3 regions of the Streptomyces sp. NBC_00090 genome follow, and region 2 is predicted to be linked to each of the others. Evidence: riboswitches for the same ligand, from Rfam matches in the RefSeq annotation. Region 2 holds a riboswitch; each other region holds the start of a gene.

Region 1 (10,527 bases), 2.1 Mb from region 2:
CGGGGGTTCTCCCGATCTCCTCCACCGCCCGGACCTGGGGCGAGGAGGTCTACTTCGACACACCGGTCTCCGTCCCCGTCGAGGACGGCGCCCGCCAGGTCGTGGACCCGGGCACGGTGGCCTTCTGGACGGACGGCGACGCTTCCCCTCGCTTCGCTGGGGAGACCCCAAGCCCTCCCCTACGGCCCGACCCCGTTCTCCCGGGGTGACGAGTGCCGGCTCGCGAGCCCCTGCAACCTCCTGGGCGCACTGGACGGCGACCCCCGGATCCTGGCCACCGTCAGGGACGGCGACCCGATCCGCGTGGAGCTCGTCGACTGACCGACCCGGTCGCCGGCCGACCCACCCGGTGGACCAGGGCCTATCCGACCCTGATCCGCCGGACACGCCCTAGCCCTGGCGGAAGCCCTCCGCCGCCTTCAGGAACAGGTCGTTCGCCTCGGTCTCACCGATCGTGACGCGCACGCCCTCGCCCGCGAACGGCCGCACCATCACGCCGTGCCGCTCGCACTCCGCCGCGAAGTCCAGCGTCCGCTCACCGAGCCGCAGCCAGACGAAGTTCGCCTGGGTGTCCGGCACGGTCCAGCCCTGGGCCACGAGCCCCGCACGGACCCGCTCGCGCTCGGCCACCAGCGAGCCGACCCGCCCGAGCAGTTCGTCCTCGGACCGCAGCGAGGCCACCGCCGCGTCCTGCGCCAGCTGGCTCACCCCGAACGGGACCGCCGTCTTGCGCAGCGCCGCCGCCACCGGCTCGTGCGCCACCGCAAAGCCGACCCGCAGCCCCGCCAGGCCGTACGCCTTCGAGAAGGTACGGAGCACGGCGACGTTCGGCCGGTCGCGGTAGAGCTCGATGCCGTCGGGGATATCGGCGTCGCGGACGAACTCCCGGTACGCCTCGTCGATCACGACCAGGACGTCGGAGGGCACCCGGTCGAGGAAGCGCTCCAGCTCGGCCCTGCGGACCGCGGTGCCCGTGGGGTTGTTGGGGTTGCAGACGAAGATCAGCCGGGTCCGGTCGGTGATCGCGTCGGCCATCGCGTCGAGGTCGTGCACCTCGCCGTCGGTGAGCGGCACCTGCACCGAGGTGGCACCGCTGATCTGCGTGATGATCGGGTACGCCTCGAAGGAGCGCCAGGCGTAGATCACCTCGTCGCCCGGGCCCGAGGTGGACTGGAGCAGGGACTGCGCCACCCCCACCGAGCCGGTGCCCGTCGCCACGTGCGAGACGGGCACGCCGAAGCGGTCGGCGAGCTCCTGCGTCAGGCCGGTGCAGGCCATGTCCGGGTAGCGGTTGAAGTTCGCGGCGGCCGCCAGCGTGCTCTCCATGACCCCGGGCAGCGGCGGGTAGGGGTTCTCGTTGGAGGACAGCTTGAAGGCCACGGGTCCGCCCGCCGCGGCCGGCTTGCCCGGCTTGTAGGTGGGGACGCCGTCCAGCTCGGCGCGCAGCTTGGGGCTGCTGGTGCTCGTCCCGCTGGTCTCGCTCACAGTGTGGCCTCCTCGACCGTACGTACCGCCAATACTCCTCACCTTATGAGGATTCGCCTCCGCTGCGAATGGCCTGTGGACAACAGGAGGGACACGCTGTGGACACCGCCCCGATCCGTCCCGTGGGGAAGGCCGCGCGGCAGGTCATGAGGAAGATCATGAGAAAGGGCATGAGGAGGGCCGCGAGAAAGGCCCTGGGGAGGGGGAGCGCGGGGCTGGGTGGCGCGCGCCGGTGGCGGGCGCCGTGGCGCGCATCCCCCGTAGAGGTGAGTTGAGACCTCTTCGAGACCTCGCACCCTCGCCAGGCCTATGCGGTTCGACAACCACAGGTCGCATGGCAGAACCTGCAACTACCTTGGATTCCTTGCCCATTGGGCGTTTTCGATCATGCAGAAACGTGCCTGTCAATGCCTGCATATGCGGCCGTCCCGACCACCCCTCATCGCCCTACTATCGGCTCGCCATGACAGCAGCAGGGAAGCACCAGGTGAGCCGGGCACAGACCCGGGGAAGCCGGCAGGGCCGGGCAGGCATCCGGGACGTGGCCGCCGCCGCCGGGGTCTCCATCACGACTGTCTCCGACGCGCTCAACGGCAAGGGCCGACTCCCGGACGCCACCCGCCGCCACGTCCGCGAGGTCGCCGACCGGCTGGGCTACCGCCCATCCGCGGCGGCCCGCACGCTCCGTACGGGTAAGTCGGGACTCATCGGCCTGACCGTGACCACGTACGGGGATGAACCTTTCACCTTTACCGAATTCGCCTACTTCGCGGAGATGGCCAGAGCCGCCACATCGGCCGCACTCGCCCGGGGCTACGCCCTGGTCATCCTCCCCGCAACCTCCCGCCATGACGTCTGGTCGAACGTCGCCCTCGACGGCACCGTCGTCATCGACCCCTCCGACCACGACCCGGTCGTCACCGAACTGGTCCGGCAGGGCCTCCCCGTCGTCTCCGACGGACGCCCCGCCGGCACCCTTCCGGTCACCGCCTGGGTCGACAACGACCACGAAGCCGCCGTCCTCGATCTGCTCGACCACCTCGCCGACGCCGGCGCCCGCCGCATCGGCCTCCTCACCGGAACCACCACCGACACGTACACCCGCCTGTCCACCACCGCGTACCTCAACTGGTGCGAGCGGGTGGGCCAGGATCCCGTCTACGAGGCCTATCCGGCGCACGATCCGTGCGCGGGCGCCGTCGCGGCCGACCGGCTGCTCGCCCGCCCGGACCGACCCGACGCCGTGTACGGCCTCTTCGACCCCAACGGAACCGATCTGCTCGCGGCCGCGCGCCGCTACGGGCTGCGCGTACCGGAGGACCTGCTGCTGGTCTGCTGCAGCGAGTCCACCGTCTACGCCACCACCGAACCGCCCATCACGACGCTCTCCCTCAAGCCACGCAGGATCGGCACGGCCGTCGTCCAGCTCCTCATCGACGCCATCGAGGGGATCGACACCGACGGTCCGGTCGAGCAGGTGATACCGACCGAACTCATCGTCCGCACCTCCTCCCAGCGGCGCTCGCCGCGCACCACGGTCAGCCCGCCGCGCTCACCCGCGAAGGACTGAGAGAGGTCCGACAAAGGACCTGCCGAGGACCCGCCGAGGACCGACCGAGGGCTCGCCGCCCCTCGCCGCCTTCGCCCCTGCCCGTGGGCGGAGGCGGCGAAACCGAGCACCACACGGGCCCAACCCTGGACTGGACCTTCTCAATTCGGGCGAAACAACCGGTGAACCCGGAGTGGACCCGGATTCACCACCCCTGGTGCGTCACACAGGAGGACGCTCATTCCTATGATGGGCGGACGACACCGCGGACCACCCCGACCAGGCCGGTCCGCGATGTGCAGGGCATCGCGACGGTGGTGGAGGGGTCCATGACTCAGGGGGCCGGGCAGGAGCCCGTGGCGCGCACGGCGACATTGCGTGACTTCCGAGTACCGCCGTACGCCCGCGTGCCCGTACAGGGCCATGCCACCGAACCGTCGTCCACGGAGCCGTCGCCGACGCCCCCGTCGGCCGCCGAGCACCTTCCCCCCGTCGCACCGTCGCCGGTCGAAACCGTGCCCGTCGCACCGTCGCCGGTCGAAACCGTGCCGGTCGAGGCCCTGGTGGCCCCGCCCATGCCGACCACCGCACCCGCGCAGGCCGTCGAGACGGCACCGAGCGGGGCTCTCCCCGTCGTCGGCGCACCCGCCCCCGCGCCCGTACCCGCCGACCCGACCCTGCTCCTGGGCCGCCGCGTCGCCCCCGCGTACCCCGGTACGGCCGGTTCCTCCATCGTCTCCGTCGCCACCGGCCACCCCGGCAGCGCCTTCCCCGAGGGCCGGCTCCCGGAGGGCTACACCCCGACCGAGCGCGACCTCCCCGTCATCAACCGCGGCGACACCCTCCAGGTCCAGGTCACCGCCGCCTCCACCGCGGCCGAGCCCGCCGCCGCGACCGGCGAAGGACCGGGGCCCCTCTACGTCGTCGGCGACGTCCACGGGTACCTCGACGAGCTCGTCGCCGCCCTGCGCGCCCAGGGCCTCGTCGACGAGAACGGCGGCTGGGCCGCGGGCAACGCCCGGCTGTGGTTCCTCGGCGACTTCACCGATCGCGGTCCCGACGGCATCGGCGTCATCGACCTCGTCATGCGCCTCTCCGCCGAGGCCGCCGCCGCCGGCGGCTACTGCAAGGCCCTCATGGGCAACCACGAGCTGCTGCTCATCGGCGCCAAGCGCTTCGGCGACACCCCGGTCAACTCGGGCGCGGGCACGGCCACCTTCCAGGCCGCCTGGCTGCTCAACGGCGGCCAGAAGCACGACATGGACCGGCTGCAGGACGTCCACCTCCAGTGGATGTCCCGGCTCGACGCCGTGGTCCTGGAGGACGACCACCTCCTCCTGCACTCCGACACCACCGCGTACCTCGAATACGGCGAGACGATCGAGGACGTCAACGACACGGTCCACGAGATCCTCAACCGGAGCGACGCCGACGAGGTCTGGGACGTGTTCCGGAAGTTCACCAAGCGCTTCGCCTTCCGCGACGAGGGCGGTCCGCAGGCCGTCCAGGAGCTCCTCTCCACCTACGGCGGGCACCGGATCGTGCACGGCCACAGCCCCATCCCGTACCTCCTCGGCCAGGTCGGCACGGAGGAGAGCGAGGGCAACGGTGGCCCGATCGTCGACGGACCCCATGTGTACGCGGACGGGCTCGCGATCGCCATGGACGGCGGCGTGACGATGGCCGGAAAGTTGCTGGTCGTCCAACTCCCCCTGAACGGCTGACGCATAACCCTGCGCATCCGGGGAAGGCGATTTCCGGAAACACCCTGTCAGGTCGTGGCGTCACCGCAATACCATCGGACCATCCGTAGCAGGCTCTCCTCCGTTTCCGCCCGACCAGCCGTTCTCCACGGTTGATCCGGGCCTGCGGAGCATCGGGGGATGCACATGAACGTGGCTCCGTACCTGCTGACCGAGGACCGCGCCGAGTACGAGCGGGTCCTCGACGACGCACTGAGCACCGCCCACGCACGTCCTGATCTCGCCGGAGCCGGGACACGGCTCACGGTCGCGCAACTGCGCTCCATGGCCCTGAACGCGACAGCGCTGATCACCTCAGCGGCGTCGAGCGAGTACGACCACTTCGTGAAGGTCCGCGAGCAGAGCCGTATCGCCGTCGCCACCCGCGTCCCCGCCCCGCAGGACGGCTCCGGCGCGGGGATCGTCGCGATCGTCACCGTGATGGTGCCCGTCCTCGCGGGGGCGGCCGCCTTCATCTTCGTACTGGTCGGCGCGGTGCTGCACGCCATGGCGCCCACCGTGGCGTTCGGCGCGACGCTGCTGACGGCCGGTCTGGTCTTCGGTGCGGTCGCCGCCGCCGGCCTGCTCTGCGCGGCCGCCGGTCTCCTCCGGACGGCCCTGCGCAACAGCCCGACCGCGACGGTCTCGGCTTATGCGCCCACGACCGAGCCGGACGACGAACTGTCCCGCGCCCGGGAGGCCTGGCGCCGCGCCCTGCTCGAACGCGGCGTCCTCCCGTTCCTCCGCGACGCACTCGCCGCCATCACACCACCGAGCACACCACCCGGCGCACCAACGATCGGACCGCAGTCCGGACCCCAGGCCGTGCCGCAGTCCGGCCCCACGGATCCGCCCGGCCCCTGACAACGGCAACGGCCCGCGACTCCCCCGTGGGTCGCGGGCCGTTACCGGTTCAGTGGCTGCCGAGGTCACTCCGCCAGCGGCAGGTAGACACGGCTCCCGCTCGCCGCGAACTCCTTCGACTTCTCCGCCATACCGGCCTCGATCTCCTCCTGCGTTCCGCCGTGCTCACGCCGGATGTCCTGGGAGATCTTCATCGAGCAGAACTTCGGACCGCACATCGAACAGAAGTGCGCGGTCTTGGCGGGCTCCGCCGGCAGCGTCTCGTCGTGGAACTCCCGCGCCGTGACCGGGTCGAGCGCCAGGTTGAACTGGTCCTCCCAGCGGAACTCGAACCGCGCGTCCGAGAGCGCGTCGTCCCACTCCTGGGCGCCCGGGTGCCCCTTGGCGAGGTCCGCCGCGTGCGCCGCGATCTTGTACGTGATGACGCCCGTCTTCACGTCGTCCTTGTTGGGCAGGCCCAGGTGCTCCTTGGGCGTGACGTAGCAGAGCATCGCCGTGCCCCACCAGGCGATCATCGCCGCGCCGATGCCGGAGGTGATGTGGTCGTAGGCGGGCGCCACGTCCGTCGTCAGCGGGCCGAGGGTGTAGAACGGCGCCTCCTCGCAGATCTCCTGCTGGAGGTCGATGTTCTCCTTGATCTTGTGCATCGGGACGTGGCCCGGGCCCTCGATCATCGTCTGCACGTTGTGGCGCTTGGCGATCGTGTTCAGCTCGCCGAGCGTGCGCAGCTCCGCGAACTGCGCCTCGTCGTTGGCGTCCGCGATCGAGCCGGGGCGCAGACCGTCGCCGAGCGAGTACGTGACGTCGTACGCCGCGAGGATCTCGCAGAGCTCCTCGAAGTTCGTGTAGAGGAAGTTCTCCTTGTGGTGCGCGAGGCACCAGGCGGCCATGATCGAGCCGCCGCGCGAGACGATGCCGGTCTTGCGGCGCGCGGTGAGCGGCACGTACGGCAGGAGCACGCCGGCGTGGACCGTCATGTAGTCGACGCCCTGCTCGGCCTGCTCGATGACCGTGTCCTTGTAGATCTCCCAGGTCAGGTCCTCGGCCCGGCCGTCGACCTTCTCCAGGGCCTGGTAGAGCGGCACGGTGCCGATCGGGACGGGGGAGTTGCGCAGCACCCACTCGCGGGTGGTGTGGATGTTGCGGCCGGTGGACAGGTCCATGACCGTGTCGGCGCCCCACTTGGTCGCCCAGGTCATCTTCTCCACCTCCTCCTCGATGGAGGAGGTGACGGCGGAGTTGCCGATGTTGGCGTTGACCTTCACCAGGAACCGCTTGCCGATGATCATCGGCTCGATCTCCGGGTGGTTCACGTTCGCCGGGAGCACGGCGCGGCCCGCGGCGATCTCCTCGCGTACGACCTCGGGGGAGACGTTCTCGCGGATCGCGACGTACTCCATCTCCGGGGTGATCTCCCCGCGGCGGGCGTACGCGAGCTGCGTCACCGCCTGGCCGTCGCGGCCGCGGCGCGGCAGGCGCGGGCGACCCGGGAAGACGGCGTCGAGGTTCTTCAGCCCACCGCCGCGGGGCGAGGTGTGCTTGATGCCGTCGTCCTCGGGGCGGACGGGACGGCCCGCGTACTCCTCGGTGTCGCCGCGCGAGATGATCCAGTTCTCGCGCAGCGGCGCCAGGCCACGCCGTACGTCGGTGTCGATGGTGGGGTCGGTGTACGGACCGGACGTGTCGTACAGCGTCACGTCCTTGCCGTTGGTGAGGTGCACCTGTCGGACCGGCACCAGGAGGTCGGGGCGCGAGCCCTCGACGTACCCCTTGTGCCAGCCCGGCGTGCGGCCTTCCTGGTCGGAGGCAGGCGTGCGTGCATCCTGAATGGTCATGAGACCGATCTCCCTACGCCGGCATTACCCGGTAACAGGTTCGGCGGTCGGCGCAGCCTCTTCCCGTACGTGCGTACGGTGATCAGCGCCCTCTCAGCCCGGTGCTCCGAGCTCCCGCGTGTGCAAAGGTGTCACCACGCTAGCGTCATCCCTGGCGTGCTGAACAGTGGGCCCCCCACCGTTCTTGCGATGATCGGTCGGTGACTTCCCCCCAGCAGCCCCCCGAGCCGCACGGCCACGTCCCCGGTCCCGACCACGGGCACGGGCACGATTCCGGTCCCTCCCACGGGCACGGGCACAGCCACAGCCACGGCCCCGCGGCCCCCGTCTCCCGGCATCTGCGCAGGGTCATCGCCGCGATCCTGATCCCCTTCGCCACCGCCGTCGTGGTCGGGCTCGTGGTCCTGTGGCCAGGCGGCACCCCGGCGCACGAGCGCACCGGCGTCGGCTTCGACCGGCAGACCGAGCAGGGCAAGGTCGTCTCCGTCGAGCAGGTCGACTGCAAGGACGTGAACGCCGGCCAGGTCCCGCCGACCGGCGACACCTCCACGCCGGAGGGCCGCGAGGCGGTCAACGCCCAGCAGGGGCAGTGCGAGAAGGCGACGATCGAGGTCACCAGTGGCCCGGAGAAGGGGCGTACGTTCATCGAGATCGTGCAGCCCGACGCGCCGCGCCAACTGGACGAGGGGCAGGGCGTGGTGGTGGCGTACGCCCCCGACGCCCCGCGCGACCTGCAGTACTCGGTGACGGACGTGAACCGGAAGGTCCCGATGGCGGTGCTCGCCGGGATCTTCGCCCTCGTGGTCGTGGCCGTCGGCCGGATGCGGGGCGTGATGGCGCTCATCGCGCTCGCCGTGAGCTTCCTGGTGCTGACGCTCTTCATCCTGCCGGCGATCCTGGCGGGCTCGAACCCGCTGGTCGTGGCGGTGGTCGGGTCGAGTGCGATCATGCTGATCGCGCTCTACATGTGCCACGGGCTCTCGGCCCGCACCTCGGTCGCGGTCCTCGGCACGGTGATCTCGCTGCTGCTGATCGGTCTGCTCGGTTCGCTCTTCATCGAGTGGGCCTCGCTCAGCGGCAACACCGACGACAACACCGGCCTGATCCACGGCCTGTACCCGGAGATCGACATGTCCGGGCTGCTGCTCGCGGGCATCATCATCGGTTCGCTCGGCGTGCTCGACGACGTGACCGTCACCCAGACCTCCGCGGTCTGGGAACTGCACCAGGCCGACCCGCGCATGGGGCCGCGCGCGCTGTACCGGGCCGGGATCCGTATCGGCCGCGACCACATCGCCTCGGTCGTGAACACGCTGGTCCTCGCCTACGCGGGTGCCGCACTGCCGCTGCTGCTGCTCTTCTCCATCGCGCGGAGCAGCATGGGCACGGTGGCCAACAGCGAGCTGGTCGCCATGGAGATCGTCCGAACGCTGGTCGGTTCGATCGGCCTGGTCGCCGCCGTACCGGTCACGACGGCCCTCGCGGCGCTGGTGGTCTCCGCCGACCGGCCGGAGCCCGACACCGGCGACATGAAGCCGCGGGCGGCGACACGGGGTGGTCGGCGCCGTCGCGCGAAGTGAGTGGCTCCCGGCACAGGGTCCGGGTGAGGGCGGGTTCGTACCGCACCCGCACCCCGCACCCGTATGCGTGCTCGTAGTCATGCCCGGGCCCGTACTCGTACTCGTGCCCGTGCCCGTACTCGCAGTCGTGCCCGTGCTCGTGCTCGGTGTAGCTCCGGTCGCCCTGCCGACTGAGGTCAGCCGGCGTTCTCCTCTGCCAGAATCCGGCCGAGTGCCGCCTCCAGGTTGTCCTCGAAGTCACCGAGTGTCCGTTCCTGACCAAGCGGAACCAGTTTGTCCGTGCGGTCGAGGAACGCGACCAGCGGCGGCGCACTGGCCCGGAACAGGGCGCGGTCGCCGCCCACCTGGAGCCGGATGGAGACGTCCGAGAGCCCCTCGGGGTCCGTCGGAGCGATGTGCACATCACCGTCACCGCTCGGCCTGTTGATCCCGTCGAGCAGCAGTTCCCTGCCGAACGCCCAGGTCACAGGCGCGTCCCCGGGGAGGTGGAAGGTCATCCGCACCGCGTAAGGATCCCGGGTCTCGTATCGCAGCTCGACTGGGATCTTGAAGGAGAGCTCCTCGGAGACGAGGAAGCTCATCAGGACCTCGGCCTGAACCGACTCTCGCATCATGTACCCCGCAGTAGATGAAGCAGTTGTGTAAACACAGCTGCTGAAAGCTGTGACCGAAACGGCCAGGAATGATCCCTCGTGGCCCTCTTGACGCAATCGTGCTGTAAGCGCTAGCAGATCACAAGGAGTGATTTTTCAGATACTGATAGAGAACGCGAGTGAACTGAAGAGCCTTCCGATCTCCGTACGTAGCCGCTCGACTGCTGGGAGCAACCGTTCTTCCTGGTGAAGGGGGAGGGAAATGGCCATCGCGGCCGCCGCGGAGCCCGCTGTGATGGGGATAGCAGCACAGACCGTGCCCAGCGCATATTCTTGACGCTCCACCAGGGGCTCCATTCGCCCCAAACCGCCCAAACGATCCAAAAGGACACGGCGATTACGCACCGTGTACGGAGTAATGGCTTCCACCGGGTGGCGGTCAAGGTGGTCTTGACGAGACTTCGGATCGAGTTGGCTCAGCAGGCACTGCCCGATCGCATGGGCGTGCGCGGTCTCGCGGAAGTCGGCCCATTCCTCCACCGCGGGGGCCGAGGGAGTGTCCGCGACAGCGACGAGCTCGATCTCCCCCTCGCGATAGAGGGCGAAGTACACCGGCACACCGATCTCGTCCCGCCAACGGGCAAGGGAGTCTTCAACCTTGATGCGACGATTCTGCACAGCTCCGCCGCCGGCCAGTCGGACGGCGGCGTCGCCAAGGACGAACACACCCTTCTCGCGGAGCAGATAGCCCTCGTGCGTCAGGGTGCGAAGCAGGTGGTACGTGGTGGGCAGCGGAAGGCCCGTCTCACGGGCGAGCTGCTTGGCCGGGGCTCCGTCCGGATGGGAGGCGACGGCCTCCAGGAGTCTCAGCGCTCGCTG
Region 2 (10,527 bases):
GGCGACGGCCCGGAGCTCTGACACGGCTCCGGGACCCCCCGCGGGTCCGTCGGGCGGTCCGTCCGGTGTGCGTTCAGTGGTGGATTCAGTGGTGGTACTGGTGGACCACCGCGTGGCCCTTGCCGCGGCCGATCATCCACTTGTTGACCGGAGTGGTGATCACGAAGGCGGCGGCGAGTGCGATGGCGAGCACGATCCAGAAGAGCGGCGCGGTCAGATGTGCGTCCATGGCGCCCGGCCAGAGGGCGATGACGCCGTTGTCGATGATCTCCATGACGGCGATCGAGAGGGTGTCGGCGGCGAGCGCGACCTTGAAGGCTGTCCGGAAATCGACGCCGGCGGCGAGGACGCCGCGCAGGGTGAGCGCGTAGCCGAAGAAGAAGGCCAGGATGATCGCGAGGATCATCGTCTGGACGTTGCCCCAGCCGAGCGCGGTGCCGATGACCATGCCGAGCACCTCGCCGATGGCGCAGCCCGTGAGGCAGTGCAGCGTGGCCTTGGCCGCCATGGACCAGGAGACCTTGCCGTGGTCCCCGTGGCCCCCATGCTCGCCGTGGTTCTGGGCGTGGTCCCCGTGGTGACCCTCGTGGGCGGTGTGGTCGTGGTGGGCGTGCGCGTCGTGCTGCATGGGTGCCCCCAAGGTCGGGTAGCGGTTCCTGCCGTTACAGGAACCGTATACCCCCTAGGGGTATTCCTCAACAGAGAACGCGCGCCCCGGATCAGCCCCGCAGCTTCTTCAGGAGCTCCACGTCCGCGACGTGTCCCTCCGTGCCGCCCGGGGTCTCGATGATCAGCGGCACCCCGTCCGTCGCCGGATGGCGCAGCAGCGACCGGAAGGCCTCCTCGCCGATGTGGCCCGATCCGATGTTCGCGTGCCGGTCCTTGTGGGCGCCCACGACGTCCTTCGAGTCGTTGGCGTGGATCAGCTTCAGCCGCCCCTCGCCGACGGTCTCCACCAGCTCGTCGAGCGTCCGTACCGCCCCGCCCGGCTCCGCGAGGTCGTGGCCCGCCGCGAAGATGTGGCAGGTGTCGAGGCAGATCCCCAGCCTCGGGTGACGGTCCAGGGCGTCGAAGTACGGACCGAAGTCCTCCGCGCGCGAGCAGAGCGAGAAGCCCTGGCCGGCCGTCGACTCCAGCAGGAGGTACGGGTCGTCCTCGTGCGTCAGCTCGTCGAGGAGCGGCAGCATCCGCTCCCGCACCTGCGCGAGCGCCTCCTCGCGGGGCCGGCCGCCGGTCGCCGAGCCGGTGTGCACCACCACGCCCTTCGCGCCGATCTCCCGGCCCCGGCGCAGCGAGTGCCGCAGCGACTCGACCGACTTCTCCACGGTGGCCTCGGTGTGGGAGCCGAAGTTGATCAGGTACGGGGCGTGGACCCAGGCCGAGATCGACTCGGCCTCGCACTCGGCCCGGAACCGCTCGTCCTGGGCCGGATTGCCGACCGGGGTGGCCCAGCCGCGCGGGTTGGCGACGAAGACCTGCACGGTCTCGGCGCCGAGCACGCGGGCGTAGCCGAGACCGGTCGTGGCGAGGCCACCGGCCACGGGGACGTGACCGCCGACGGGGTTGCGCATGAGTCTCTAGAGTCCCTTGATCTTGATGGTGACGGTGGAGCCCTCGGGGGCGGTGGAGCCGCCCTTCACGGACTGGCTCGCGACCTCGTCGCCGAGGAACGGGAAGGACTTCTCGACCTTCACCTCAAAGCCCGCCTCCTCAAGCGCCGTACGGGCGTCCTCGGTGGTCTCGCCCGTGACGTCCGGGACCTCGACGAGCTTCGGTCCCTTGGAGACGGTGAGGGTGATCGTGTCTCCCTCGGCGGCGCGGCTGCCCTCGGCGAGGGACTGGGCGGCGACCGCTCCGGCGTCCTCGGGGGAGTTGATCCGCTCCGGGGCGACCCGCACGGTGAGGCCCGCCTCCTGGAGCGCGGCGGTGGCGTCGGCGACGGTCTCGCCGGTGACGTCGGGGACGTCGATCGGGGAGCCCTTGCTGACCACGAGGGCGACGGCCGAGTCGGGGCTGCGCTCGGTGCCGGGCTCCGGGTCGGAGCCGATCACGGCGCCCTGCGCGACGGAGTCGCTGAACTCGGTGGTGATCACCCCGGGCGCCAGCCCCTCCTTCTTCAGGAGCCGCTTGGCCTCCGGGAGCGGCTTGTTCCTGAGGTTGGGCACCTTCACCTTCTCGGGGCCCCGGGAGAGGGTGAGGGTGACCGTGGCGTTGCCCCGGACGCGCTCGCCGGGCGCAGGGTCGACGGCCATGACCGTGCCGCGCTCGTACACGTCGCTGAAGGCGCGCTTCGTCGTGCCGACCTCCAGGCCGGCGTCGGTGATCCGCTTCGTCGCGGTGGCCTCGGTCTGGCCGAGGACGGCCGGGACGCGGGTGAACTGGCCGGAATTGATGTACCAGACCCCGGAGCCGAGGCCGAGCGCCAGCAGGACGCCGAGGACGATCAGCAGGGGGCCGCGGGGAGGCCGCAGGCGGCGGGCCCCGGGAGCCTCCGGTTCGGGCAGCCGGTTCGTGTGCTCGACCGGCTGGACCTGCTCGGCATGTTGGGCCTGCTGGACGTCGGCCTCGGCCGGTACGGCGCGGGCGATCACGCTGGTCCGGTCGTCGGCGGTGTCCCGGGCCTCGGACCTGGCCTGCGGGGGCACGGCGTCCAGCTGCTCGTCGCCGAGCGCGGCGCGGGCCTCCCTGAGCAGGGCGAGCAGCGCGACGGCGTCGTGCGGGCGGACCTCGGGGTTGCGGGCCGTGGCGGCGGCGACCAGGTCGTCCAGCTCCAGGGCGAGCCCGGGGACGGTGGCGGACGGGGCGGGCACGTCGGTGTGCAGGTGCTGGTAGAGCACCTGGGCGGGGGTGTCGCCCGCGTGGGGCTTGGCGCCGGTCAGCATCTCGTACAGGACGACACCGCACGCGTACACGTCGGCGCGGGTGTCGGCGGTGCCGTGCTCGATCTGCTCCGGCGCCAGGTACGAGACAGTGCCGAGGACCGAGCCGGTGGTGGCGGTCGCGGAGCCCACGGCCCGGACCAGACCGAAATCGGCCACCTTGACCCGGCCGTCGTCCCCTATCAGGACGTTCTCCGGCTTCATGTCGCGGTGCACGAACCCGGCCCGGTGCGCGGCGCCGAGCGCGGCGAGGACGGGCTCCAGGATGTCGAGCGCGGCGCGGGGCGCGAGGGCGCCGCGCTCGCGCAGGACGTCGCGGAGGGTGCAGCCGGCGACGTACTCCATCGCCAGGTAGACGTACGCGCCCTCGGCGCCCTGGTCGAAGACGCCGACCACGTTCGGGTGGGCGAGCCGGGCGACGGACTTCGCCTCGCGGATGAAACGCTCGACGAAGGCGGCGTCCGTCGCGAGGGCGGGGTGCATCACCTTGAGCGCGAGGACGCGGTCGAGGCGGGTGTCGACAGCTCGGTAGACCGTGGCCATCCCGCCGACGGCGATGCGCGCGTCGACGCGGTAGCGGCCGTCGAGCAGCCGCCCGACGAGGGGGTCCTGAAGGGTCGTGTCCACGGCGTCGAGTCTACGAGCCGTGGACACGCGCCCCACGCGGATGCCCCGCTACTGCAGCGCAGCTGTGACGAGCGCCGCAGCCGGCCGGGGCGCGCGCGTCAGAACGCCGGGCGCTCGGGGTCCAGGTGCGGGCGGCCCTCCACGGGGGAGGAGGCCTCCGCGAAGTGGCGGCGGGGGATGCGGCCCGCCCGGTGCGCGAGCCGGCCCGCCTCCACCGCGTGCCGCATCGCCGAGGCCATCAGGACCGGCTCCTGCGCCCGCGTCACCGCCGAGGCCAGCATCACCGCCGCGCACCCCAGCTCCATCGCGAGCGCCGCGTCCGAGGCCGTGCCGGCCCCCGCGTCCAGGATCACCGGCACCCCCGCCCGCTCCACGATCAGCTGGAAGTTGTGCGGGTTGCGGATCCCGAGACCCGACCCGATCGGGGAGCCGAGCGGCATGATCGCCGCGCACCCCACGTCCTCCAGCTTCCGCGCGAGGACCGGGTCGTCGTTCGTGTAGGGCAGGACGGTGAAGCCCTCGTCGACCAGGGTCTCCGCCGCGTCGAGGAGCTCCACCCCGTCGGGCAGGAGGGTCCGCTCGTCGGCGACGACCTCCAGCTTGATCCAGTCGGTGCCGAGCGCCTCCCGCGCGAGCCGGGCGGTCAGGACCGCCTCGCCCGCCGTGAAACAGCCCGCCGTGTTGGGCAGGACGCGGATGCCGAGCCGCTCCAGGACGGAGAGGACCGAGCCCTGGACGGTCGGGTCGAGCCGCCGCATCGCGACGGTGGTCAGCTCGGTGCCGCTGGCGATCAGCGAGCGCTCCAGGACGTCGAGGCTGGGCGCCCCGCCGGTGCCCATGATCAGGCGCGAGGAGAACTCCGTACCCCCGAGGGTGAACACGTCGTCGGACATCGCGCTCAGCCCCCCTGCACCGCGGTGAGGATCTCCACCCGGTCGCCCTCGCCGAGCGGCGTCGCCGCCCACTCGCCGCGCGGGACGACGGTCTCGTTGAGGGCGGCGGCGACGCCGGAGCGGGCCGTGGTCAGCGTGGCGACGAGGGCGTCGAGGGAGAGGGGGCCGGAGAGCACGCGCGGTTCTCCGTTCACGGACACGTTCATGCGGGCTGCTCCTGACGTACGGGAGGAGTGGGGGAGAAACGCCGGGGGGTGAAGGGGCGCGCCTCGTCGGGGAGGGTGCCCGTGGTGAGCACCTCCGCCATGACGTCGCCGGTGACGGGGGTGAGCAGCACCCCGTTGCGGTAGTGGCCGGTGGCCAGGTGCAGGCCGGGCAGGGCGGTCGGCCCGAGCAGTGGTGCGTTGTCCGGCGACGCGGGGCGCAGTCCGGCCCGGGTCTCGGTGAGCGGCAGCTCGGTGATCCCGGGGACGAGCTCGTGGGCGTCGCGCAGCAGCTCGTACACCCCGCCCGCCGTCACCGTCGTGTCCCAGCCCAGCTCCTCGCTGGTGGCGCCGACGACGAGCTCGCCGTTCTCCCGCGGCACCAGGTAGACGTGGCTGCCGCGGACGACGGCCCGGACGGTCCGGGAGAGGAAGGGGGCGTACGCGGCGGGCACCCGCAGCCGCAGGACCTGGCCCTTCACGGGGCGCACCGGCGGCAGCACCTCCTCCGGCACGCCCGCGAGGCGTCCGCTGAGGCTGCCGGCGGCGAGGACGACCTGGTCGGCCGTCAGCTCCTCGCCGCCGGCGAGGACGACTCCGCGGGCCCGGTCCCCTGCCACCGTCAGGCGCTCCGCGAGGACGCGGTGGAAGACCACCCCGGCCCGTTCGCAGGCGAGGAGGAGCGCGGCGGCCAGCCGGCGCGGGTCGACCTGGTGGTCGCCGTCCACGCGCAGCCCGCCGCGCACGCCGGGGGCGAGCATCGGTTCGAGGCGGCGGCACTCGCGTCCGCTCAGCCACTCCGAGGTGAGGCCGCAGCGGGTCTGGAGGGCGTGCAGCTCGCGCAGGTGGGCGCGGTCGTCGGCGTCGAGGGCGACGGCGAGGGTGCCGCAGGCGCGGTAGCCGACGTCGTGGCCGGAGCCGGCCGCGGCGCCGCCGGTGGCCTCCGCGAGCTCGGCGACGAAGTCGGGATAGCGGCGGGCGGAGGCGAGGTTGAGACCGAGCAGGGTCTCCTCGCCGTAGTGGAGTTCGGTGACGGCGGCGAGCATCCCGGCCGCGACCCGCGCGGCCCCGCCGCCCGGATCCGGGTCGGCCACGGCGGTGCGCAGCCCGCGCTGCGCGGCCCGCCAGGCCGTGACCAGGCCGATGATGCCGCCCCCGACCACGAGGACATCGGAAGAACGCATGGGCGTCCAGCCCCTCCCTTCGCCGGCATGACCCGGATCAGGTTCGTACGGTCGGAGGCCGTCCCAGCCTCCCTCTCAGCCCGGTGCGTCCGGGCTCCCGCGAGTGCTTTACGCCCGCCACACTAGCTTCCGCCTCCGGCGGGCCACAGACCCCACCCTTCCTGACGGTTCGTCAGATGCGTAAGGTGGTCGGGTGAGCGAGCAGAAGCAGCCCCAGCAGCATGTCGTGATCGTCGGTGCCGGGATGGCGGGTGTGCAGACCGCCGTGGCCCTGCGCGAACAGGGCTTCACCGGCCCCGTGACCCTCATCGGGGCCGAGCCCCACCAGCCCTACGACCGGCCTCCGCTCTCCAAGGCGATCCTCCTCGGCAAGGCCGAGGACTCCGCCTTCGACGTCGACTTCGAGGCCCTCGACGTCGAGCTCCGCCTCGGCCTCGACGTCACCGGACTGCGCGCCGCCGACCACGAGATCGACACCGAGTCCGGGCCCGTCCCGTACGACGTCCTGGTCGTCGCCACCGGGGCCCACCCGATCACCCTGCCCGGCGCCGAGGGCGTCCCCGGGGTCCATCTGCTCCGCACCCTCGACGACGCCGTGCGCCTCGGCCCCGTCCTGGAGCGCCGCCACACCCTCGTGGTCGTCGGCGCCGGCTGGATCGGCGCCGAGTTCGTCACCGCCGCGCGCGAGGCGGGCTGCGCCGTCACCGTCGTCGAGGCGGCCGACCGCCCCCTCGCCGGGGCCCTGCCCGCCGAGGTCACCGCCCCCATGGCCGAGTGGTACGGGGCGAACGGCGCCGAACTCCTCACCCACGCGCGCGTGCGCACCGTCGAGCCCGGAGCGCCCGGTGAGCCCGGCGCCCCCGGCCGGGTCGTCCTCGCCGACGGCCGCGAACTGCCCGCCGAAGCCGTCGTCGTCGGCATCGGCGCCCGCCCCGCCACCGGCTGGCTCGCCGGCTCCGGCATCGCCCTCGACCCGAGCGGCGCCGTCACCGCCGACGACCGGCTGCGCACCTCCCTGCCCGACGTGTACGCCGTCGGAGACTGCGCCTCCTTCCCCTCCGCCCGCTACGGCGAACGACTCCTCGTCCACCACTGGGACAACGCGCTCCAGGGTCCGCGCACGGTCGCCGCGGCGATCACCGGCACCGACTCCGGGCCGTACGACCCGGTGCCCTACTTCTGGTCCGAGCAGTTCGGCCGTTTCGTCCAGTACGCGGGACACCACGCGGACGCCGACGAGCTCCTGTGGCGCGGCGACCCGGCGGAGGAGGCCTGGTCCGTGCTCTGGCTGCGCGCCGGGGTGCCGGTGGCCCTGCTCGCCGTCGGCCGCCCCCGCGATCTGGCGCAGGGCCGCAAGCTGATCGAGACGGCCACCCCCGTCGACCCGGAGCGCGCCGCCGACCCGTCCGTCCCCCTGAAGGCGGCAGTCCGGTAGGGCCCGAGTACCGGCTGTCGGTCCGGGATGGCAGGCTTGTCCCGTGACCGAGATTGACGTAAAGATCGATGCGCTCGTCCCCGCCTGGCTCTACGTGCCCGACATCGCGGAGATGCTCGATGTCGAGGTGACGCGCGTGCGGCAGCTGATCAAGGAAGGTCAGCTCCTCGCCGTGCGCCGTGGAGAGAACAACGCCCTGCAGATCCCCGCCGCCTTCATCCAGGGCGACGCGATCGTCAAGGGCCTCGTCGGGCTCCTGACCGTCCTACGGGACGACGGCTTCACCGACGAGGAGATGCTGGAGTGGCTCTTCACTCCGGACGAGAGTCTGCCGGGCACGCCCGCGCAGGCCCTCAACGAGAATCGCGGCACGGAGGTGAAGCGCCGCGCCCAGGCGCTCGCCCTCTGACGGCCGCACGTACCGAAGACACCACCAGCGGGTGTCGCGGTGGCCGGTCCCTCACGGGCCGGCCCCCGCGGCACCGGCTTCACCGACGGGGGGAACCCACCCATGCCCACACCTCGTGAGCGGCTCGCCGACGCCCGGCTCTACCTGTGCACCGACGCCCGGAAGCGCCAGGGCGACCTGCCCGCCTTCCTCGACGCCGTGCTCTCCTCCGGCGTGGACATCGTGCAGCTCCGCGACAAGGGCATGGAGGCCGGTGAGGAGCTGGAGCACCTCGCCGTCTTCGCCGACGCCGCCCGCCGGCACGGCAAGCTCCTCGCGGTGAACGACCGGGCCGACGTCGCCCACGCCATCGGCTCCGACGTGCTCCACCTCGGCCAGGGCGACCTGCCCGTGCCCGCCGCCCGCGCGATCCTCGGCGGCGAGGTGCTGATCGGCCGCTCCTGCCACGCCGAGACCGAGGCGGCCGCGGCCGCCGCCGAACCGGGCGTGGACTACTTCTGCACCGGGCCCTGCTGGCCCACCCCCACCAAGCCCGGGCGGTACGCGCCGGGGCTCGACCTCGTGCGGTACACGGCCGGTCTGGCCCAAAACCGCCCCTGGTTCGCCATCGGCGGCATCGACGAGACCAACCTCGACGAGGTCCTGGACGCGGGCGCCCGCCGGATCGTCGTCGTCCGGGCGATCACCGAGGCCGAGGACCCGGCCGCCGCGACCGCCTCCCTCGCCAAGCGCGTCCGGGAGCGAGCCGGCTCGTAGCGGCCCGTAGCCGTTCGTATCCGGTTTCTCACGACTCGTAGGGGCGGCCTCCCGCGCGGGACGGCGCCGCGATCTGTCCGAAAAGGTGTCCATCAGGCGGACGCCGTTCACAGTGCTCCCCGGACCCCGTCTAACCTGCCGGTATGGCCCTAGGTACCGCTTCCGTCCGATCGGACCGAGCACGCACGGTGCGCGAGATCCTCGCCTCCGGCGGCACGTCGTACTCCTTCGAGTTCTATGCGCCCCGGACCGAGAAGGGCGAGCAGGTCCTCTGGAACGCGATGCGCCGCGTCGAGGCGGTCGGCCCCAGCTTCGTCTCCGTGACCTACGGTGCCGGCGGCTCCACCCGCGGCGGCACCGTCAAGGCCACCCAGAAGATCGCCTCCGACACCACGCTCACCCCCGTCGCGCACCTCACGGCCGTCGACCACTCCGTCGCCGAACTGCGCAACGTCCTCGGCCAGTACGCGGACGCGGGCATCCGCAACATGCTCGCGCTGCGCGGCGACCCGGCCGGCGACCCGCTGGGGGAGTGGATCGAGCACCCGGAGGGCGTCCTGTACGCCGCCGACCTGGTCCGGCTGATCAAGGAGTCGGGCGACTTCTGTGTCGGCGTCGCCGCCTTCCCGGAGATGCACCCCCGCTCCACCGACTGGGACAGCGACATCCGGCACTTCGTGGACAAGTGCCGCGCGGGCGCCGACTACGCGATCACCCAGATGTTCTTCGACCCGGAGAACTACCTGCGGCTGCGCGACAGCGTCGCGAAGGCCGGCTGCGAGACCCCGATCATCCCCGAGGTCATGCCCGTGGTGAACGTGAAGACCCTCGACCGGCTGCCCCAGCTGAGCAACGCCGCCTTCCCCGCGGATGTGAAAGACCGCATCCTCGCGGTCAAGGACGATCCGGCCGCTGTACGCTCCATCGGTATCGAGTTCGCGACGGAGTTCTGCGCGCGTCTGCTCTCCGAGGGTGTCCCCGGACTGCACTTCATCACGCTGAACAGCTCCACCGCGACGCTCGAGATCTACGAGAATCTCGGACTGCACCAGCAGTCGTGACCGGTCGTACCCGCCCCGACCCGCGGCGGTGACCGTGGAGAGGGGCGGCGGGGCATGGGGTGGACGGTCCTCTACATCGCATTCGGCGTGGTCGCGTTGTGGCTGCTGGGGGAGGTGCTCCTCCAGTACAAGGCGCGGCTGCGCTGGCGTCTGCTCGCCTTCAGCGGCTTCCTCGGCGTCGTCCTGGGCGTCCTGCTGCCCTCGGTCGTGGTCATCATCGTCGGCGCGGTCGGCTTCGCCGTCGGCCAGACCTATGTGACGCTCTCCTTCCGCCGCGGCTTCTCCACCGGCTGGGCGATCGGGGGCAATCCGGGCGCGAGCCGTCGCCGCAGGGCCGGCGGGCAGGCCCAGGCGGGGCCCACCCTCGAGGTCACCGAGGTCTCGTACGAGGCCGTCGACGCGTACGGCAGGGCGGACGGCCACGGGCACGGCCACGACGACTCCGCCACCGCCGCCGAGACCACCGCGGTCTACGAGCCCCAGCCGATGCCCGACGACACCGGCCAGTACGGGATCTACGACGCCGGCCACCTCGGCACCGGCCACCAGGACGCGGGTCAGGGCGCGGGGTACGGCACGGGGTACGAGCAGCAGCCCGCCTACGACCCCTACGCCCCGGCGTACGACCAGCAGCAGCCGGCCTACGACTACGGCACGGCCGCCGGGCAGCAGCAGTACGCCGCCTACTCCGACCCGTACATCGGCCCGGGCACGGACGGCCAGCAGTACACCTCGTACTACGGCGACCCCTACGCCCCCTCGTACACCTACGACACCCCGCCCGGCGGCGTCTGGGTCCCGCAGCAGCGCGACACCGAGCAGCCGCCGCCGCCCCCGCAGCAGCCCCCGCAGGCGCAGAGCCCGTACGGCTACGAGCAGCACCCGGACGAGCAGCAGCAGTACCGCTACTGAGCGGCCCCGGCGGCCCCGGCCCGCCGGGGCGCCGAGACGTCCCAGCGCCCCGGCGGGCCTACTGCGAGCCGCGGAAGTCCGCGCCCTCCACGATGAGGCCCGCCACCAACGCGCCCGACATGCCCGCGTGGGCGAGCCCGCCGCCGGGGTGGGACCAGCCACCCGCGA
Region 3 (10,527 bases), 3.9 Mb from region 2:
CACGGCGCCAGTGACCGAAAGGCCCGTCTCTTCGTTCCCCCGGACGGGGGAACACAGATCGGATCCGACATCGAGGTGTACGCGATGGCCCCACCGGACAACGACGTGCTCTGGGCGCGTTCCCTGCACTGCGCCCTGGGCGGTTCCGACGCCCTCAGCGGCGTCTCCCTCGGCGTCCGCGAAGGCGAGATCCTCGCCCTCGTCGGCCCGCGCGGCAGCGGCAAGACCACCCTCATGCGCTGCCTGTCCGGGCAGCTCGTCGCCCAGCAGGGCGAGGTCTGGTTCAACAGCGGCCCCGTCCACACCCTGAGCCAGGCCCAGCGCGAGCGGCTCCGCCGCGACCGCTTCGGCTGGATCGACCCCGAACCGGGCCTCGTCCCCGAACTCACCGGCTGGGAGAACGCCGCCCTCCCCCTGCTGCTCCGCGGGGCCTCCCACCGGGCCGCGAAGACCGCCGCGCTCGAATGGCTGGACCGCCTCGACATCGGCGGCTGCGCCCGCCGGCGCCCGCACGCCCTCACCCAATCCCAGCGCCAGCGGATCGCCATCGCCCGCGCCCTCGTCACCACCCCCTCGGTGCTCTTCGCCGACGAACCCACCGCCACGCTGCACCGCGCCGACGGCGCGCAGGTCCTGCGCACCCTGACGGCCGCGGCCCGCTCGCACTGCATCACCGTGCTCCTCGCCACCCACGACGGCGAGGTCGCGGCGCTCGCCGACCGCACGGTCGCCCTCCTCGACGGACGCCGGGTCGGCACCGTACCCCCGGCGTCAGGGGCGGAGGGCGTCGCCGCGTGCTCGCTCTCCGTCTAGCCCGCGGGACCCACCCCCTCGTCCTGACCCGGCGGCTCCTCGTCGCCGCCGCGTCCGCGGGGGTGGGCTTCCTGCTGCTCTGCACCCTCGGATACGCCGTGGGGCACCCGGCCCAGTCCTCGACCTCCGTGCTGCGCCTGCTCTGGTGCGCCCTGCCGCTCGCCGCCACCGTCCAGTTCTCCGTGGCCGTGGCCCGCACCGACCCCAGCACCCGCCCGCGCCCCGGCCTCTCCGCGATCGGGCTCGGACCCGTCCGGCTCACCGCGGTCGCGGCGGCCTCGACGGCCGTCACCTGCACCCTCGGCTCCATGGTCGCGCTCCTCTTCTACCTGCACCTGCGCGGCGACATCACGGGGCTCCCCTTCGACGGCGCGGCGGCCGAGCTCCTCGCCGCCGACCAGCCGATGCCGCTCGCCGCCGCCCTCACACTGCTGGCGATCCTGCCGGTCGTCGCCGCCACGGCCGCCGGCCTGGCACTGCGCCCGCGCACGGCCCCCGTCGAGCCGGAGGGCGTCGAGAAGCCCGTCCCGTCCGGACTGCCGTGGGGCGTCGCCCTCGTCGCGGTCGGCCTGGCCGTCGAGACGTACGCGGGCCGCAGCGGCGGCGGGGACGGCCTCCCGCTCCCGGGCCGCTTCGACGGCAGCCCGGCGGGCGTCCTCGCCGGCTGGGTGCTCACCGCCTGCGGTCTCGCCCTGGCGGGCCCGGGGCTCACCTACGGCTGCGGCCGCCTCCTCCAGGCCGTCCGGCCGGGCGCCACCCGACTGCTCGCGGGCCGTGTCCTCATGGACGAGTCCCGCCGTATCGGCCGCCCGCTCGGCGTGGTCTGCGCGGTGCTCTCCGGGGCGCTGGCGGCGGCCGCCCTGTACTCCTCGGGCACGGGCCCGGCCGCCTTCGGACCGCTCACCGGCCTGGGCGCGGCCCTGGTCATGGCCTGCACCACGGCGACGCTCCTGACGGCGGCGCTGGAGTCCAAGCAGTGCCGCACCCACACCACCGAGGCGCTCCTCCGGCTCGGCGCCCCGCCCACGGTCCTGCGCACGGCCGCCCTCATGCGGGCGGGCGCCCTCGTCTCGGTCTTCCTGCCGCTCACCTGGATCGTTGCGGAGCTCGCGGCCCTCCCCCTGACGGGCTGACGGGACGACGGGCCGCCAGTCCGACGAGCTGCGAGGCCGACGAGCTGCCAGGCCGACAGCAGACCGGCCGAGAGGCAGACCGGCCGACGGGCGGCCCGGGGGAAGGGGCCCCTATCGTGGGCCCATGGCGACGCCTCCTCCTGCACACCGGCCCCCCGGTCCGCGCGGGCACGGGCGCGAGATCCACACGCTCGACGAGTTCGACGCGGCACTCGCCAGGCCCGGCGCGCTCGCCGGGCTCCGCGTCCAGTCCGTCGACCTCACCGACCGCACCTTCGCCCTGCTCTCCGCCTCCGCGGCCGGCGCCGTCTTCCTCGGCTGCCCCATGGAACCGGAGGCCGCGGCCAAGGTCCGCGTCGACGGGGCGCTCGTCTTCCCGCCGGTGCCCGACCTGCCGTTCGACCCCTACCGGTCACGGCTCTACGGACCCGGGGAACTCTTCGACGGCATCACCGAGGCCGGATACGAGTCGACGCCCGACGCCCTCGCGTACGCCTGGTTCGGCCGGACCAGGGCCGACGGCGACATCTTCTCCTCGATGCTCCGCTCGCTCCACGACGACGCCGTCTCCGACGCCCTCGACGAGCTCCTCGCCGGAGCCCGGGTCGTCGGAGTGATGGGCGGGCACGCGATGAGCCGGGGCACGGAGGCGTACGCGGGCGCCGCCCGGCTCGGCAGGTCGCTGGCCCGCTCCGGCCTCACCGTGGCGACCGGCGGCGGACCGGGCGCGATGGAGGCGGCGAACCTCGGCGCGTACCTGGCACCGCTCCCCGACGAGACCCTGCCGGCGGCCCTCGCCGTCCTCTCCACCGCCCCGTCCTTCACCCCCTCCGTGACGGAGTGGGCCCGCGCCGCCTTCGCGGTACGGGCCAGGTGGCCGCACGGCGGGGACTCCGTCGGCATTCCCACCTGGTTCTACGGCCACGAGCCGCCCAACCCCTTCGCCGGCCACATCGCCAAGTACTTCGCCAACGCCCTCCTCCCCCAAGCTCTCGGCTCCGCTCGAGCAGGGGGGACCCCCATGGACGGCCTGCTCGCCCGCTCCACGGCGGGCATCGTCTTCCTGCCGGGCGCGGCGGGCACGGTCCAGGAGATCTTCGCCAACGCCACCCCGAACTACTACGGCTCCCTGGGCGCCCCCACCCCGATGGTCCTGGTCGACCGCGCCCACTGGGCCGAACGGCTCCCGGCCTGGCCCCTCCTGGAATCCCTCGCCGCCGACCGCCCGATGGCGACCCGCATCGCCCTGGTGGACTCGATCGGCGAGGCCCCGGCGACCCTGGAGCGGCTGGCGAAGGCATGAGGAGCACGACCCGGTCCGGGCGAAAACCCGTTGGCCGCCGATACGCCACGCGGAGAGAATCCGCAGGTACGGCGGCCGGGGGAGAGTACGTGGACGAGTTCGTGTGCAGAGGGTGCGGCACCGCGCTGACCGCGCCGTTGTCCCCCGTCGCGCTCCCCGCCCACGCTCACCAGTCGGTCTGGCACCTGATGCTCCCGCCACTGATGGAGCCCGGGACGTACGCCGTCGATCCGGCGCCGTCCGGGCCTCCGTGGCGGACGTGGGAGGAGATCGGGGAGGCCGAGGCCGCGGCCCGAGGCGTCTTCGCTCCGGTGTACTCGGTCTCCTTCGGGGCGCCGGGCAGGATCGTCGTCGCACCGGGCGACACGCGTGGCACCGTCCTGATCCCCGAGAAGTGCGCCGGCGACTGCTTCGGCCCGGACGGCCGGGACGGCCCCAATCTGGCGTGCGAGCGGTGCGGCCTCCCCGTCGCGACCCGCATCGACGACTGCTCGCTCTGGCAGGCGGTGTGGCTCGAACCGGACGCCGTGCGCCGGGTGCCCACCGGAGAGGCCACTCCCCCGCCGGCCGGCTGGGAGAGCGTAGCGCCGAAGCGTCACGGCACGTCCCCCGTCACCCCGGACGGTGGCTGGGATCCCCGGTGGACGGCGGCGGTCGGCACAGCCCTCGCCCATCTCCTGGTGGCCTCGGAAGGCGGGCCGGTGACACTCCCCGACGGCCCCGTCACCGATCTGTTCGGCCGCGCGGCGGCCGCGCTGCTGCCCCGGGGGCCCGTCGCGAAGTCCGTGGCCCTGGCCGGTCCCGGGCTGCCCGCCTCCGGCACGGCCGCCCCGGCCCCCGACATCGCCCTCGTACCCCGACATCCGCGCACGGGCGAGCCCTGGCGACCGCCGTCCGATGCCACGGCGGTCGTACCACTGGCCCCCGACGTGTGGGCCCACCTCGCACTCCCCCGCGAGACGTCACCGCTTCCGGCGTCGGGCACGCTCCCGGACGGTGTCCTCCGCGACGACTACGACTACCCGCCGCCCGACCACCCGTGGGGAATGTTCCAGCCGGACCAGCAGGTGTTCCGCGCCACGCTCGCGCGCCTGCCCGCCGTCCGGCAGCCCTGGCTGCGCGCGCTCCACGACGGGCGCGCCAGGCCCTGACCCGGGTCAGTCGCCCAGCACCACGACGTCCTCCACCGCGAACCCCACGTCCACCCCGGCGCCCACCTCCGGCGCCTCCCGCAGCGGGAACTCCGCCTCCAGCGACGGCCCGTCCGCCGGACGGAGCCGTACCGCCACGCGGTCGCCCCGGAAGGTCCGCGAATCCACGGTCCAGGCCGCCGACGCCCCCTCCGCCACGGCGGTGACGCGCACCCCGCCGGGACGCACGAGAAGCCGCCGCTCCCCCTGCGGCGAGCCCTCCGGCACCGGGACCTTCCCCCACACGGTCTCCGCGACCGTCCCGGCGACCCGCCCCGCCACCACGTTGTCGAAGCCGAGGAAACGGGCCACGAACTCCGAGGCCGGCCGCCGCCACACATCGAGCGGCGCCCCCGACTGGGCGATCCGCCCGTCGCGCATCACCACGACCCGGTCGGCGAGCACGAAGGCCTCGCCCTGGTCGTGGGTGACGGCGAGGACCGTCGTCCCGAGCCTTCCGAAGAGCTGCCGCAGCTCGACGACGAGCCGCTCCCGCAGCCCCCGGTCGAGCTGCCCGAGGGGTTCGTCCAGCATGAGCAGCCGGGGCCGCGGCGCCAGCGCCCTGGCCAGCGCCACCCGCTGCTGCTCGCCGCCGGAGAGCGCGGCCACGGAGCGCCGCTCCGCACCCGGCAGCCCGACGAGGTCGAGGAGCTCCCGCACCCGCTCCGCCCGCTCGGCCTTCCCCGCACCCCGCATCCGCGGACCGAAGGCCACGTTTCCGCCGACGTCCCGCTGCGGGAACAGCTGATGGTCCTGGAACATCAGGCCCACACCCCGCCGGTGTACCGGCACCCCCGCCTGGTCGGCGCCGCCGAGCAGCACCCGGCCGCCGTCGAGCGCCTGGAGCCCCGCGACGACCCGCAGCAGCGTGGACTTGCCGCTGCCACTGGGCCCGAGCACACACACGATCTCGTGCTCGGCGACCTCCAGGTCCACGGCGTCGAGCGCGGCCCGCTCCCCGAACCGCACGGTCGCCCCGTCCAGCCTCAGCATCAGAACTCCCCGGAGGTCCGGTCGGTGCGCAGCCGTTCGAGCAGCAGCAGGGACACCGCGCACACCACCATCAGAATCGTCGAGAGGGCCATCGCCTGCCCGTAGTTGAGCTCACCCGGCCGGCCGAGCAGCCGGGCCACCGCCACCGGCAGCGTCGGGCTGTCCGGCCGGGCGATGAAGACGGTCGCGCCGAACTCGCCGAGCGAGACGGCGAAGGCGAACCCGGCGGCGATCAGGAGCGCCCGCCGCACCAGCGGCAGGTCCACCTCCCGCCAGGCCCGCCACGGCGAGGCACCGAGCACGGCCGCCGCCTCCCGCAGCCGCTCGTCCACCGCCCGCAGCACCGGCAGCATCGTCCGTACGACGAAGGGGACGCCGACCAGGGCCTGCGCGAGCGGTACGAGGATCCAGCTGGCCCGCAGATCGAACGGCGGCTCGTCGAGCGTGATGAGGAACCCGAAGCCGACGGTGACGGCCGAGACCCCGAGCGGCAGCATGAGCAGCGCGTCGAAGCCCCGCACGAGCCGCCCGGCCCGCCGAGTGAGCGCGGCCGCCGCGAGCCCGCCGATCAGCACCGCGATGGCGGTGGCCGCCACCGCGTACCGCAGCGAGTTCCCGATCGCCTCCAGCGGCGGCACCAGGAAGGTCCCGGACTCGTCGAGCGAGCCGAGCGCCCGGTAGTAGCCGAGCCCGTACCCCTGCGGCCCCGCGAAGGAGCGCTCCACGAGCACGCCGAGCGGCAGCAGGATCAGCAGGGCCACCGAGAGGAGGACGCCCGCGAGCAGCGCCCACTGCCCGGCGCCGCGCGGCCGGCGCGCGGTCCGCTCCGGCGGCACGAGCCGCAGCGCGGTCTCCCGCCGTCGCACCGTCCGCGCGTGCACGGCCAGGATCGCCCCGACGGCGACGAACTGGACGAGCGTGAGGACGGCGGCCGTCGGCAGATCGAGCAGCCGGGCCGTCTGCCGGTAGATCTCGGCCTCCAGGGTCGAGTACGCGTCCCCGCCGAGGATCTGTACGACGCCGAAGGAGGTGAAGGTGAAGAGGAAGACCATCAGGGCGGCCGCCGACACGGCGGGCACGAGCGCCGGCAGGGTCACCGTCCGCCAGGCCGTCCAGCGCGAGGCGCCCAGGACCCGGGCGGCCTCCTCCTGGCGCGGGTCGAGCTGCGACCAGAGGCCGCCGACGGTCCGCACGACGACCGCGTAGTTGAAGAAGACGTGCGCGAGGAGGATCGCCCACACGCTGGTGTCGAGCCGCAGCCCCCACAGCTCGTCCGTCAGACCGCCCCGCCCCACGAGCGCCAGGAAGGCCGTCCCGACGAGCACGGTCGGCAGCACGAACGGCACCGTGACCACGGCCCGCAGCACGCTCTTGCCGGGAAAGTCGAAGCGCGCGAAGACATACGCGCCCGGCAGCGCCACGAGCAGGGTGAGACCGGTGGAGGCGGCCGCCTGCCACACGGTGAAACCGAGCACGTCGAGGATGTCCGGCCGGCTCAGCGTCTCGCCGATCCGGCCGAACCGCCAGACGCCGTCGGGCCGCAGCCCCCGGTCGACGATCGACGCGACGGGCCAGGCGAAGAAGACCCCGAAGAACGCGACGGGCAGGGCCATGAGGCCCAGCCGCGCCGCGCTCCCCCGGAGGCCGTGCTTCACGGTGAGGCCGCGTGTCACTTCAGGACGAGCGACGACCACTGCTGGATCCATGCGTCACGCTTCTCCGCGATCTTCGCGGGCGCCATGGTCTCCGGCTTCTCGATCACGACACCGTGCTTCGTGAAGAGCTCCGGCAGCGTCGCGTCCTTCGCGACCGGGTTGACGAACATCTGGAGCGGCATGTCGTCCTGGAACTTCTTCGAGATCAGGAAGTCGATCAGCGCCTTGCCGCCCTCGGGGTTCTTCGCCCCGTTCAGCAGACCCGCGAACTCGATCTGCCGGAAGCAGGTGCCGGTGGAGACCCCGGTGGGAGCCACCTTCGGCTGCGGCTCGCCGTACAGCACCTCGACCGGGGGGCTGGAGGCGTACGACACGACCAGCGGACGGTCGCCCTTGGCCTGCTTGCCGCCGGCCGAGCCGGAGAACTCCTGGTTGTAGGCGAGCTCCCAGCTGTCGACGGTCTTCACGCCGTTGGCCTTCAGCTTCTTCCAGTAGTCCTGCCAGCCCTCGTCGCCGTACTTCGCGGCCGTACCGAGGAGGAAGCCGAGGCCCGGGGAGGACCGCTCCGGGTTCTCGACGACGAGGAGGTCCTTGTACGCCGGCTCCGCCAGGTCGTCGAAGGTCTGCGGCGGCGCCAGCTTCTTGTCCGCGAAGTACTTCTTGTCGTAGTTGACGCAGATGTCGCCGGAGTCGACCGGGGTGACCCGGTGCTCCGCGTCCAGCCGGTACGCGGCCGGGATCCGGTCCACGCCCTTCGCCTCGTACGGGACGAAGATCCCGTTGTCGAGGGCGCGCGAGAGCAGGGTGTTGTCGACGCCGAAGAAGACGTCACCCTGCGGGGAGCCCTTGGTCAGGATCTCCTTGTTGACGGCCTCGCCCGCGTCCCCGCTCTTGAGGACCTTGACCGTGAAACCGGTCTGCTTCGTGAACTCCGCCAGCACCTCCTTGGAGGCGTTGAACGAGTCGTGGCTCACGAGGGTGACGGTCTTCGGCGCGGGCGCGCCGGTCTTGCCCGCGGCGTCGCGGACGTCCTCCGTGCCGCAGGCGGCGAGGGTGGTGACGCCCAGCGCCGCGACGAGCGCGGCGGCGGCCATTCTCTTCGTGCTCGCCGAAATGGTGGTGCTCACTGAGATTCCTCCTGGGTATGACCAGGAAGAGACGCGGCCCCGCCCACCCGAAGGTGGGCAGGGCGCAACAGCTCGAGTTACGACCGAACTTCCTACCCAGAATGACCTGGGCAAGGTTCAGAGGGTCTGCGGTCGCTGTGCTTGTTCGAAAAGCACGTCACCGCACTCTCAGCGCTGTGGCGCTCCCCTGTCGGAATATGGAGATGTGTTCGAGCTCAGGGTACAAGGTCAGCGCTCGGCGGCCGCCAGCTGTCCACAGGCACCGTCGATCTCCTGACCTCGGGTGTCCCGCACGGTCACCGGAACCCCGTGGCGGGCGATGGCCTCGACGAAGGCCTTCTCGTCCTCCGGGCGGGACGCCGTCCACTTCGACCCGGGCGTCGGGTTCAGCGGGATCAGGTTGACGTGCACCCGCTTCCCCTTGAGCAGCCGGCCCAGGAGGTCACCGCGCCACGCCTGGTCGTTGATGTCACGGATCAGCGCGTACTCGATGGAGACCCGGCGCCCCGACTTCTCCGCGTACTCCCAGGCGGCGTCCAGGACCTCACGCACCTTCCAGCGCGTGTTCACGGGCACCAGGGTGTCGCGCAGCTCGTCGTCGGGGGCGTGCAGCGAGACCGCGAGACGGCACTTGAAGCCCTCGTCGGCGAAGCGCAGCATCGCCGGCACGAGACCGACCGTGGACACGGTGATCCCGCGCTGCGAGAGCCCCAGACCGTCCGGCTCGGGATCGGTGAGCCGCCGGATCGCACCGACGACCCGCTTGTAGTTGGCGAGCGGCTCGCCCATGCCCATGAACACGATGTTGGAGAGCCGCGCCGGTCCCCCGGGCACCTCCCCGTCCCGCAGGGCCCGCATCCCGTCCACGATCTGGTGCACGATCTCGGCGGTCGACAGGTTCCGGTCCAGACCGGCCTGCCCGGTCGCGCAGAACGGGCAGTTCATCCCGCAGCCGGCCTGCGAGGAGATGCACATGGTCACCCGGTCCGGGTAGCGCATGAGCACCGACTCCACGAGCGTGCCGTCGTGCAGCCGCCACAGGGTCTTACGGGTCGTGTCGTCGTCGCACGAGATGTGCCGCACCACGGACATCAGGTCGGGCAGCAGCTCCCCGGCCAGCTTCTCCCGCGAGGCCGCAGGAATGTCGGTCCACTCGGCCGGGTCGTGCGCGTACCGCGCGAAGTAGTGCGTCGACAGCTGCTTGGCGCGGAACGGCTTCTCGCCGATCGCGGCGACGGCCTCCTTCCGCTCGGCGGGCGTCAGGTCGGCCAGGTGCAGCGGCGGCTTCTTGGCTCCGCGCGGGGCGACGAAAGTGAGTTCTCCGGGCACTGGACGGGCCACGATCGGGTGTCTCCTCAAAAGGCACGAGGTCTGACATCCCCGACGGGGGAGCGCGGCATGACGATGACGAAGCCGATGCCGAAGCCAGGAGACCTCACTGGACCGTCCCCGCGGCGGCGAGGACGACGGAAGGGCCCGCGGCGCGCACGCCACGAGCCCTTCCAGAGTACCCGCTGTCCGTCAACCCGATCCGACGGACGAAACCGACCGCCCGATCACCCGGTGCCGACGAACAACGCCAACAACAACCACACCACCGGCGCCGTCGGCAGCAACGAGTCCAGCCGGTCCATGATCCCGCCATGTCCGGGGAGCAGCGTGCCCATGTCCTTGATGCCGAGATCACGCTTGATCATCGACTCGCCGAGGTCACCGAGCGTCGCGCTCGCCGCCACCGCCAGACCGAGGATCAGGCCCTGCCACCAGGCCCCGTCGTCGATCATGAACTCCATGCACAGCGCGCCCGCCCCCATCGCGAAGGCCACCGCACCGACCAGACCCTCGCGGGTCTTGCCGGGGCTGATCCTCGGCGCCAGCTTGTGCTTGCCGAAGCGCCAGCCGACCGCGTACGCCCCGGTGTCGCTGACCACCGTCAGGATCAGGAACGTCAGCACCCGCTGCGGACCGTCGTCCGCGGTGAGCAGCATCGCCACGAACGTCGCGAGGAACGGCACGTAGAACGCGGCGAAGACACCCGCCGTGACGTCCTTCAGATACCCCTCGGGGGGCTCCGTCATCCGCCAGACGAGCACCGCGAGCGCCGTCAGCGCCATCGCCACCCAGGCACCCTCGGCGCCCCGGACGTAGCCGGCGACGACCATCGCCGCACCGCCGACCGCGAGCGGCACCAACGGAGCCTTGATCGCCTTGCGCTCCTGGAGGCGGGAGGTGAGCTCCCACAGACCCACGACCACCGCGACCGCTATCACCCCGACGAACGCCGGCTTCCAGATGAACAGCGAGGCGATGATG

The links. A riboswitch is a leader RNA that binds a small molecule or an ion and turns the genes downstream of it on or off. The one in region 2 is predicted to bind thiamine pyrophosphate.
Region 1: linked by a shared signal. The riboswitch ahead of thiC (phosphomethylpyrimidine synthase ThiC) and the one ahead of thiO (glycine oxidase ThiO) in region 2 are both predicted to bind thiamine pyrophosphate.
Region 3: linked by a shared signal. The riboswitch ahead of OG361_RS28585 (thiamine ABC transporter substrate binding subunit) and the one ahead of thiO (glycine oxidase ThiO) in region 2 are both predicted to bind thiamine pyrophosphate.

Annotation. Positions count from the first base shown of each region.
Region 1 covers NZ_CP108224.1:4,587,176-4,597,702, reverse strand. The annotation lists partial or broken gene OG361_RS20490 (cyclophilin-like fold protein) at 1-321, shown strand, start outside; gene hisC (histidinol-phosphate transaminase) at 391-1,485, opposite strand; gene OG361_RS20480 (LacI family DNA-binding transcriptional regulator) at 1,949-3,055, shown strand; gene OG361_RS20475 (metallophosphoesterase) at 3,364-4,758, shown strand; gene OG361_RS20470 (hypothetical protein) at 4,918-5,640, shown strand; gene thiC (phosphomethylpyrimidine synthase ThiC) at 5,706-7,475, opposite strand; TPP riboswitch at 7,469-7,603, opposite strand; gene OG361_RS20460 (YibE/F family protein) at 7,676-9,055, shown strand; gene OG361_RS20455 (SsgA family sporulation/cell division regulator) at 9,232-9,666, opposite strand; gene OG361_RS20450 (IclR family transcriptional regulator) at 9,805-10,527, opposite strand, start outside.
Region 2 covers NZ_CP108224.1:2,478,542-2,489,068, reverse strand. The annotation lists gene OG361_RS10995 (sulfite oxidase-like oxidoreductase) at 1-21, shown strand, start outside; gene OG361_RS10990 (DUF4396 domain-containing protein) at 86-628, opposite strand; gene OG361_RS10985 (deoxyribonuclease IV) at 720-1,571, opposite strand; gene pknB (Stk1 family PASTA domain-containing Ser/Thr kinase) at 1,578-3,506, opposite strand; gene OG361_RS10975 (thiazole synthase) at 3,605-4,399, opposite strand; gene thiS (sulfur carrier protein ThiS) at 4,405-4,605, opposite strand; gene thiO (glycine oxidase ThiO) at 4,602-5,786, opposite strand; TPP riboswitch at 5,784-5,897, opposite strand; gene OG361_RS10960 (NAD(P)/FAD-dependent oxidoreductase) at 6,031-7,221, shown strand; gene OG361_RS10955 (Rv2175c family DNA-binding protein) at 7,265-7,630, shown strand; gene thiE (thiamine phosphate synthase) at 7,733-8,386, shown strand; gene metF (methylenetetrahydrofolate reductase [NAD(P)H]) at 8,530-9,447, shown strand; gene OG361_RS10940 (hypothetical protein) at 9,502-10,359, shown strand; gene OG361_RS10935 (phytoene desaturase family protein) at 10,418-10,527, opposite strand, start outside.
Region 3 covers NZ_CP108224.1:6,342,377-6,352,903, reverse strand. The annotation lists gene OG361_RS28615 (ABC transporter ATP-binding protein) at 85-813, shown strand; gene OG361_RS28610 (hypothetical protein) at 795-1,946, shown strand; gene OG361_RS28605 (LOG family protein) at 2,071-3,249, shown strand; gene OG361_RS28600 (hypothetical protein) at 3,339-4,400, shown strand; gene OG361_RS28595 (ABC transporter ATP-binding protein) at 4,407-5,432, opposite strand; gene OG361_RS28590 (ABC transporter permease) at 5,432-7,045, opposite strand; gene OG361_RS28585 (thiamine ABC transporter substrate binding subunit) at 7,102-8,181, opposite strand; TPP riboswitch at 8,286-8,413, opposite strand; gene rlmN (23S rRNA (adenine(2503)-C(2))-methyltransferase RlmN) at 8,443-9,555, opposite strand; gene OG361_RS28575 (phosphatidate cytidylyltransferase) at 9,771-10,527, opposite strand, start outside.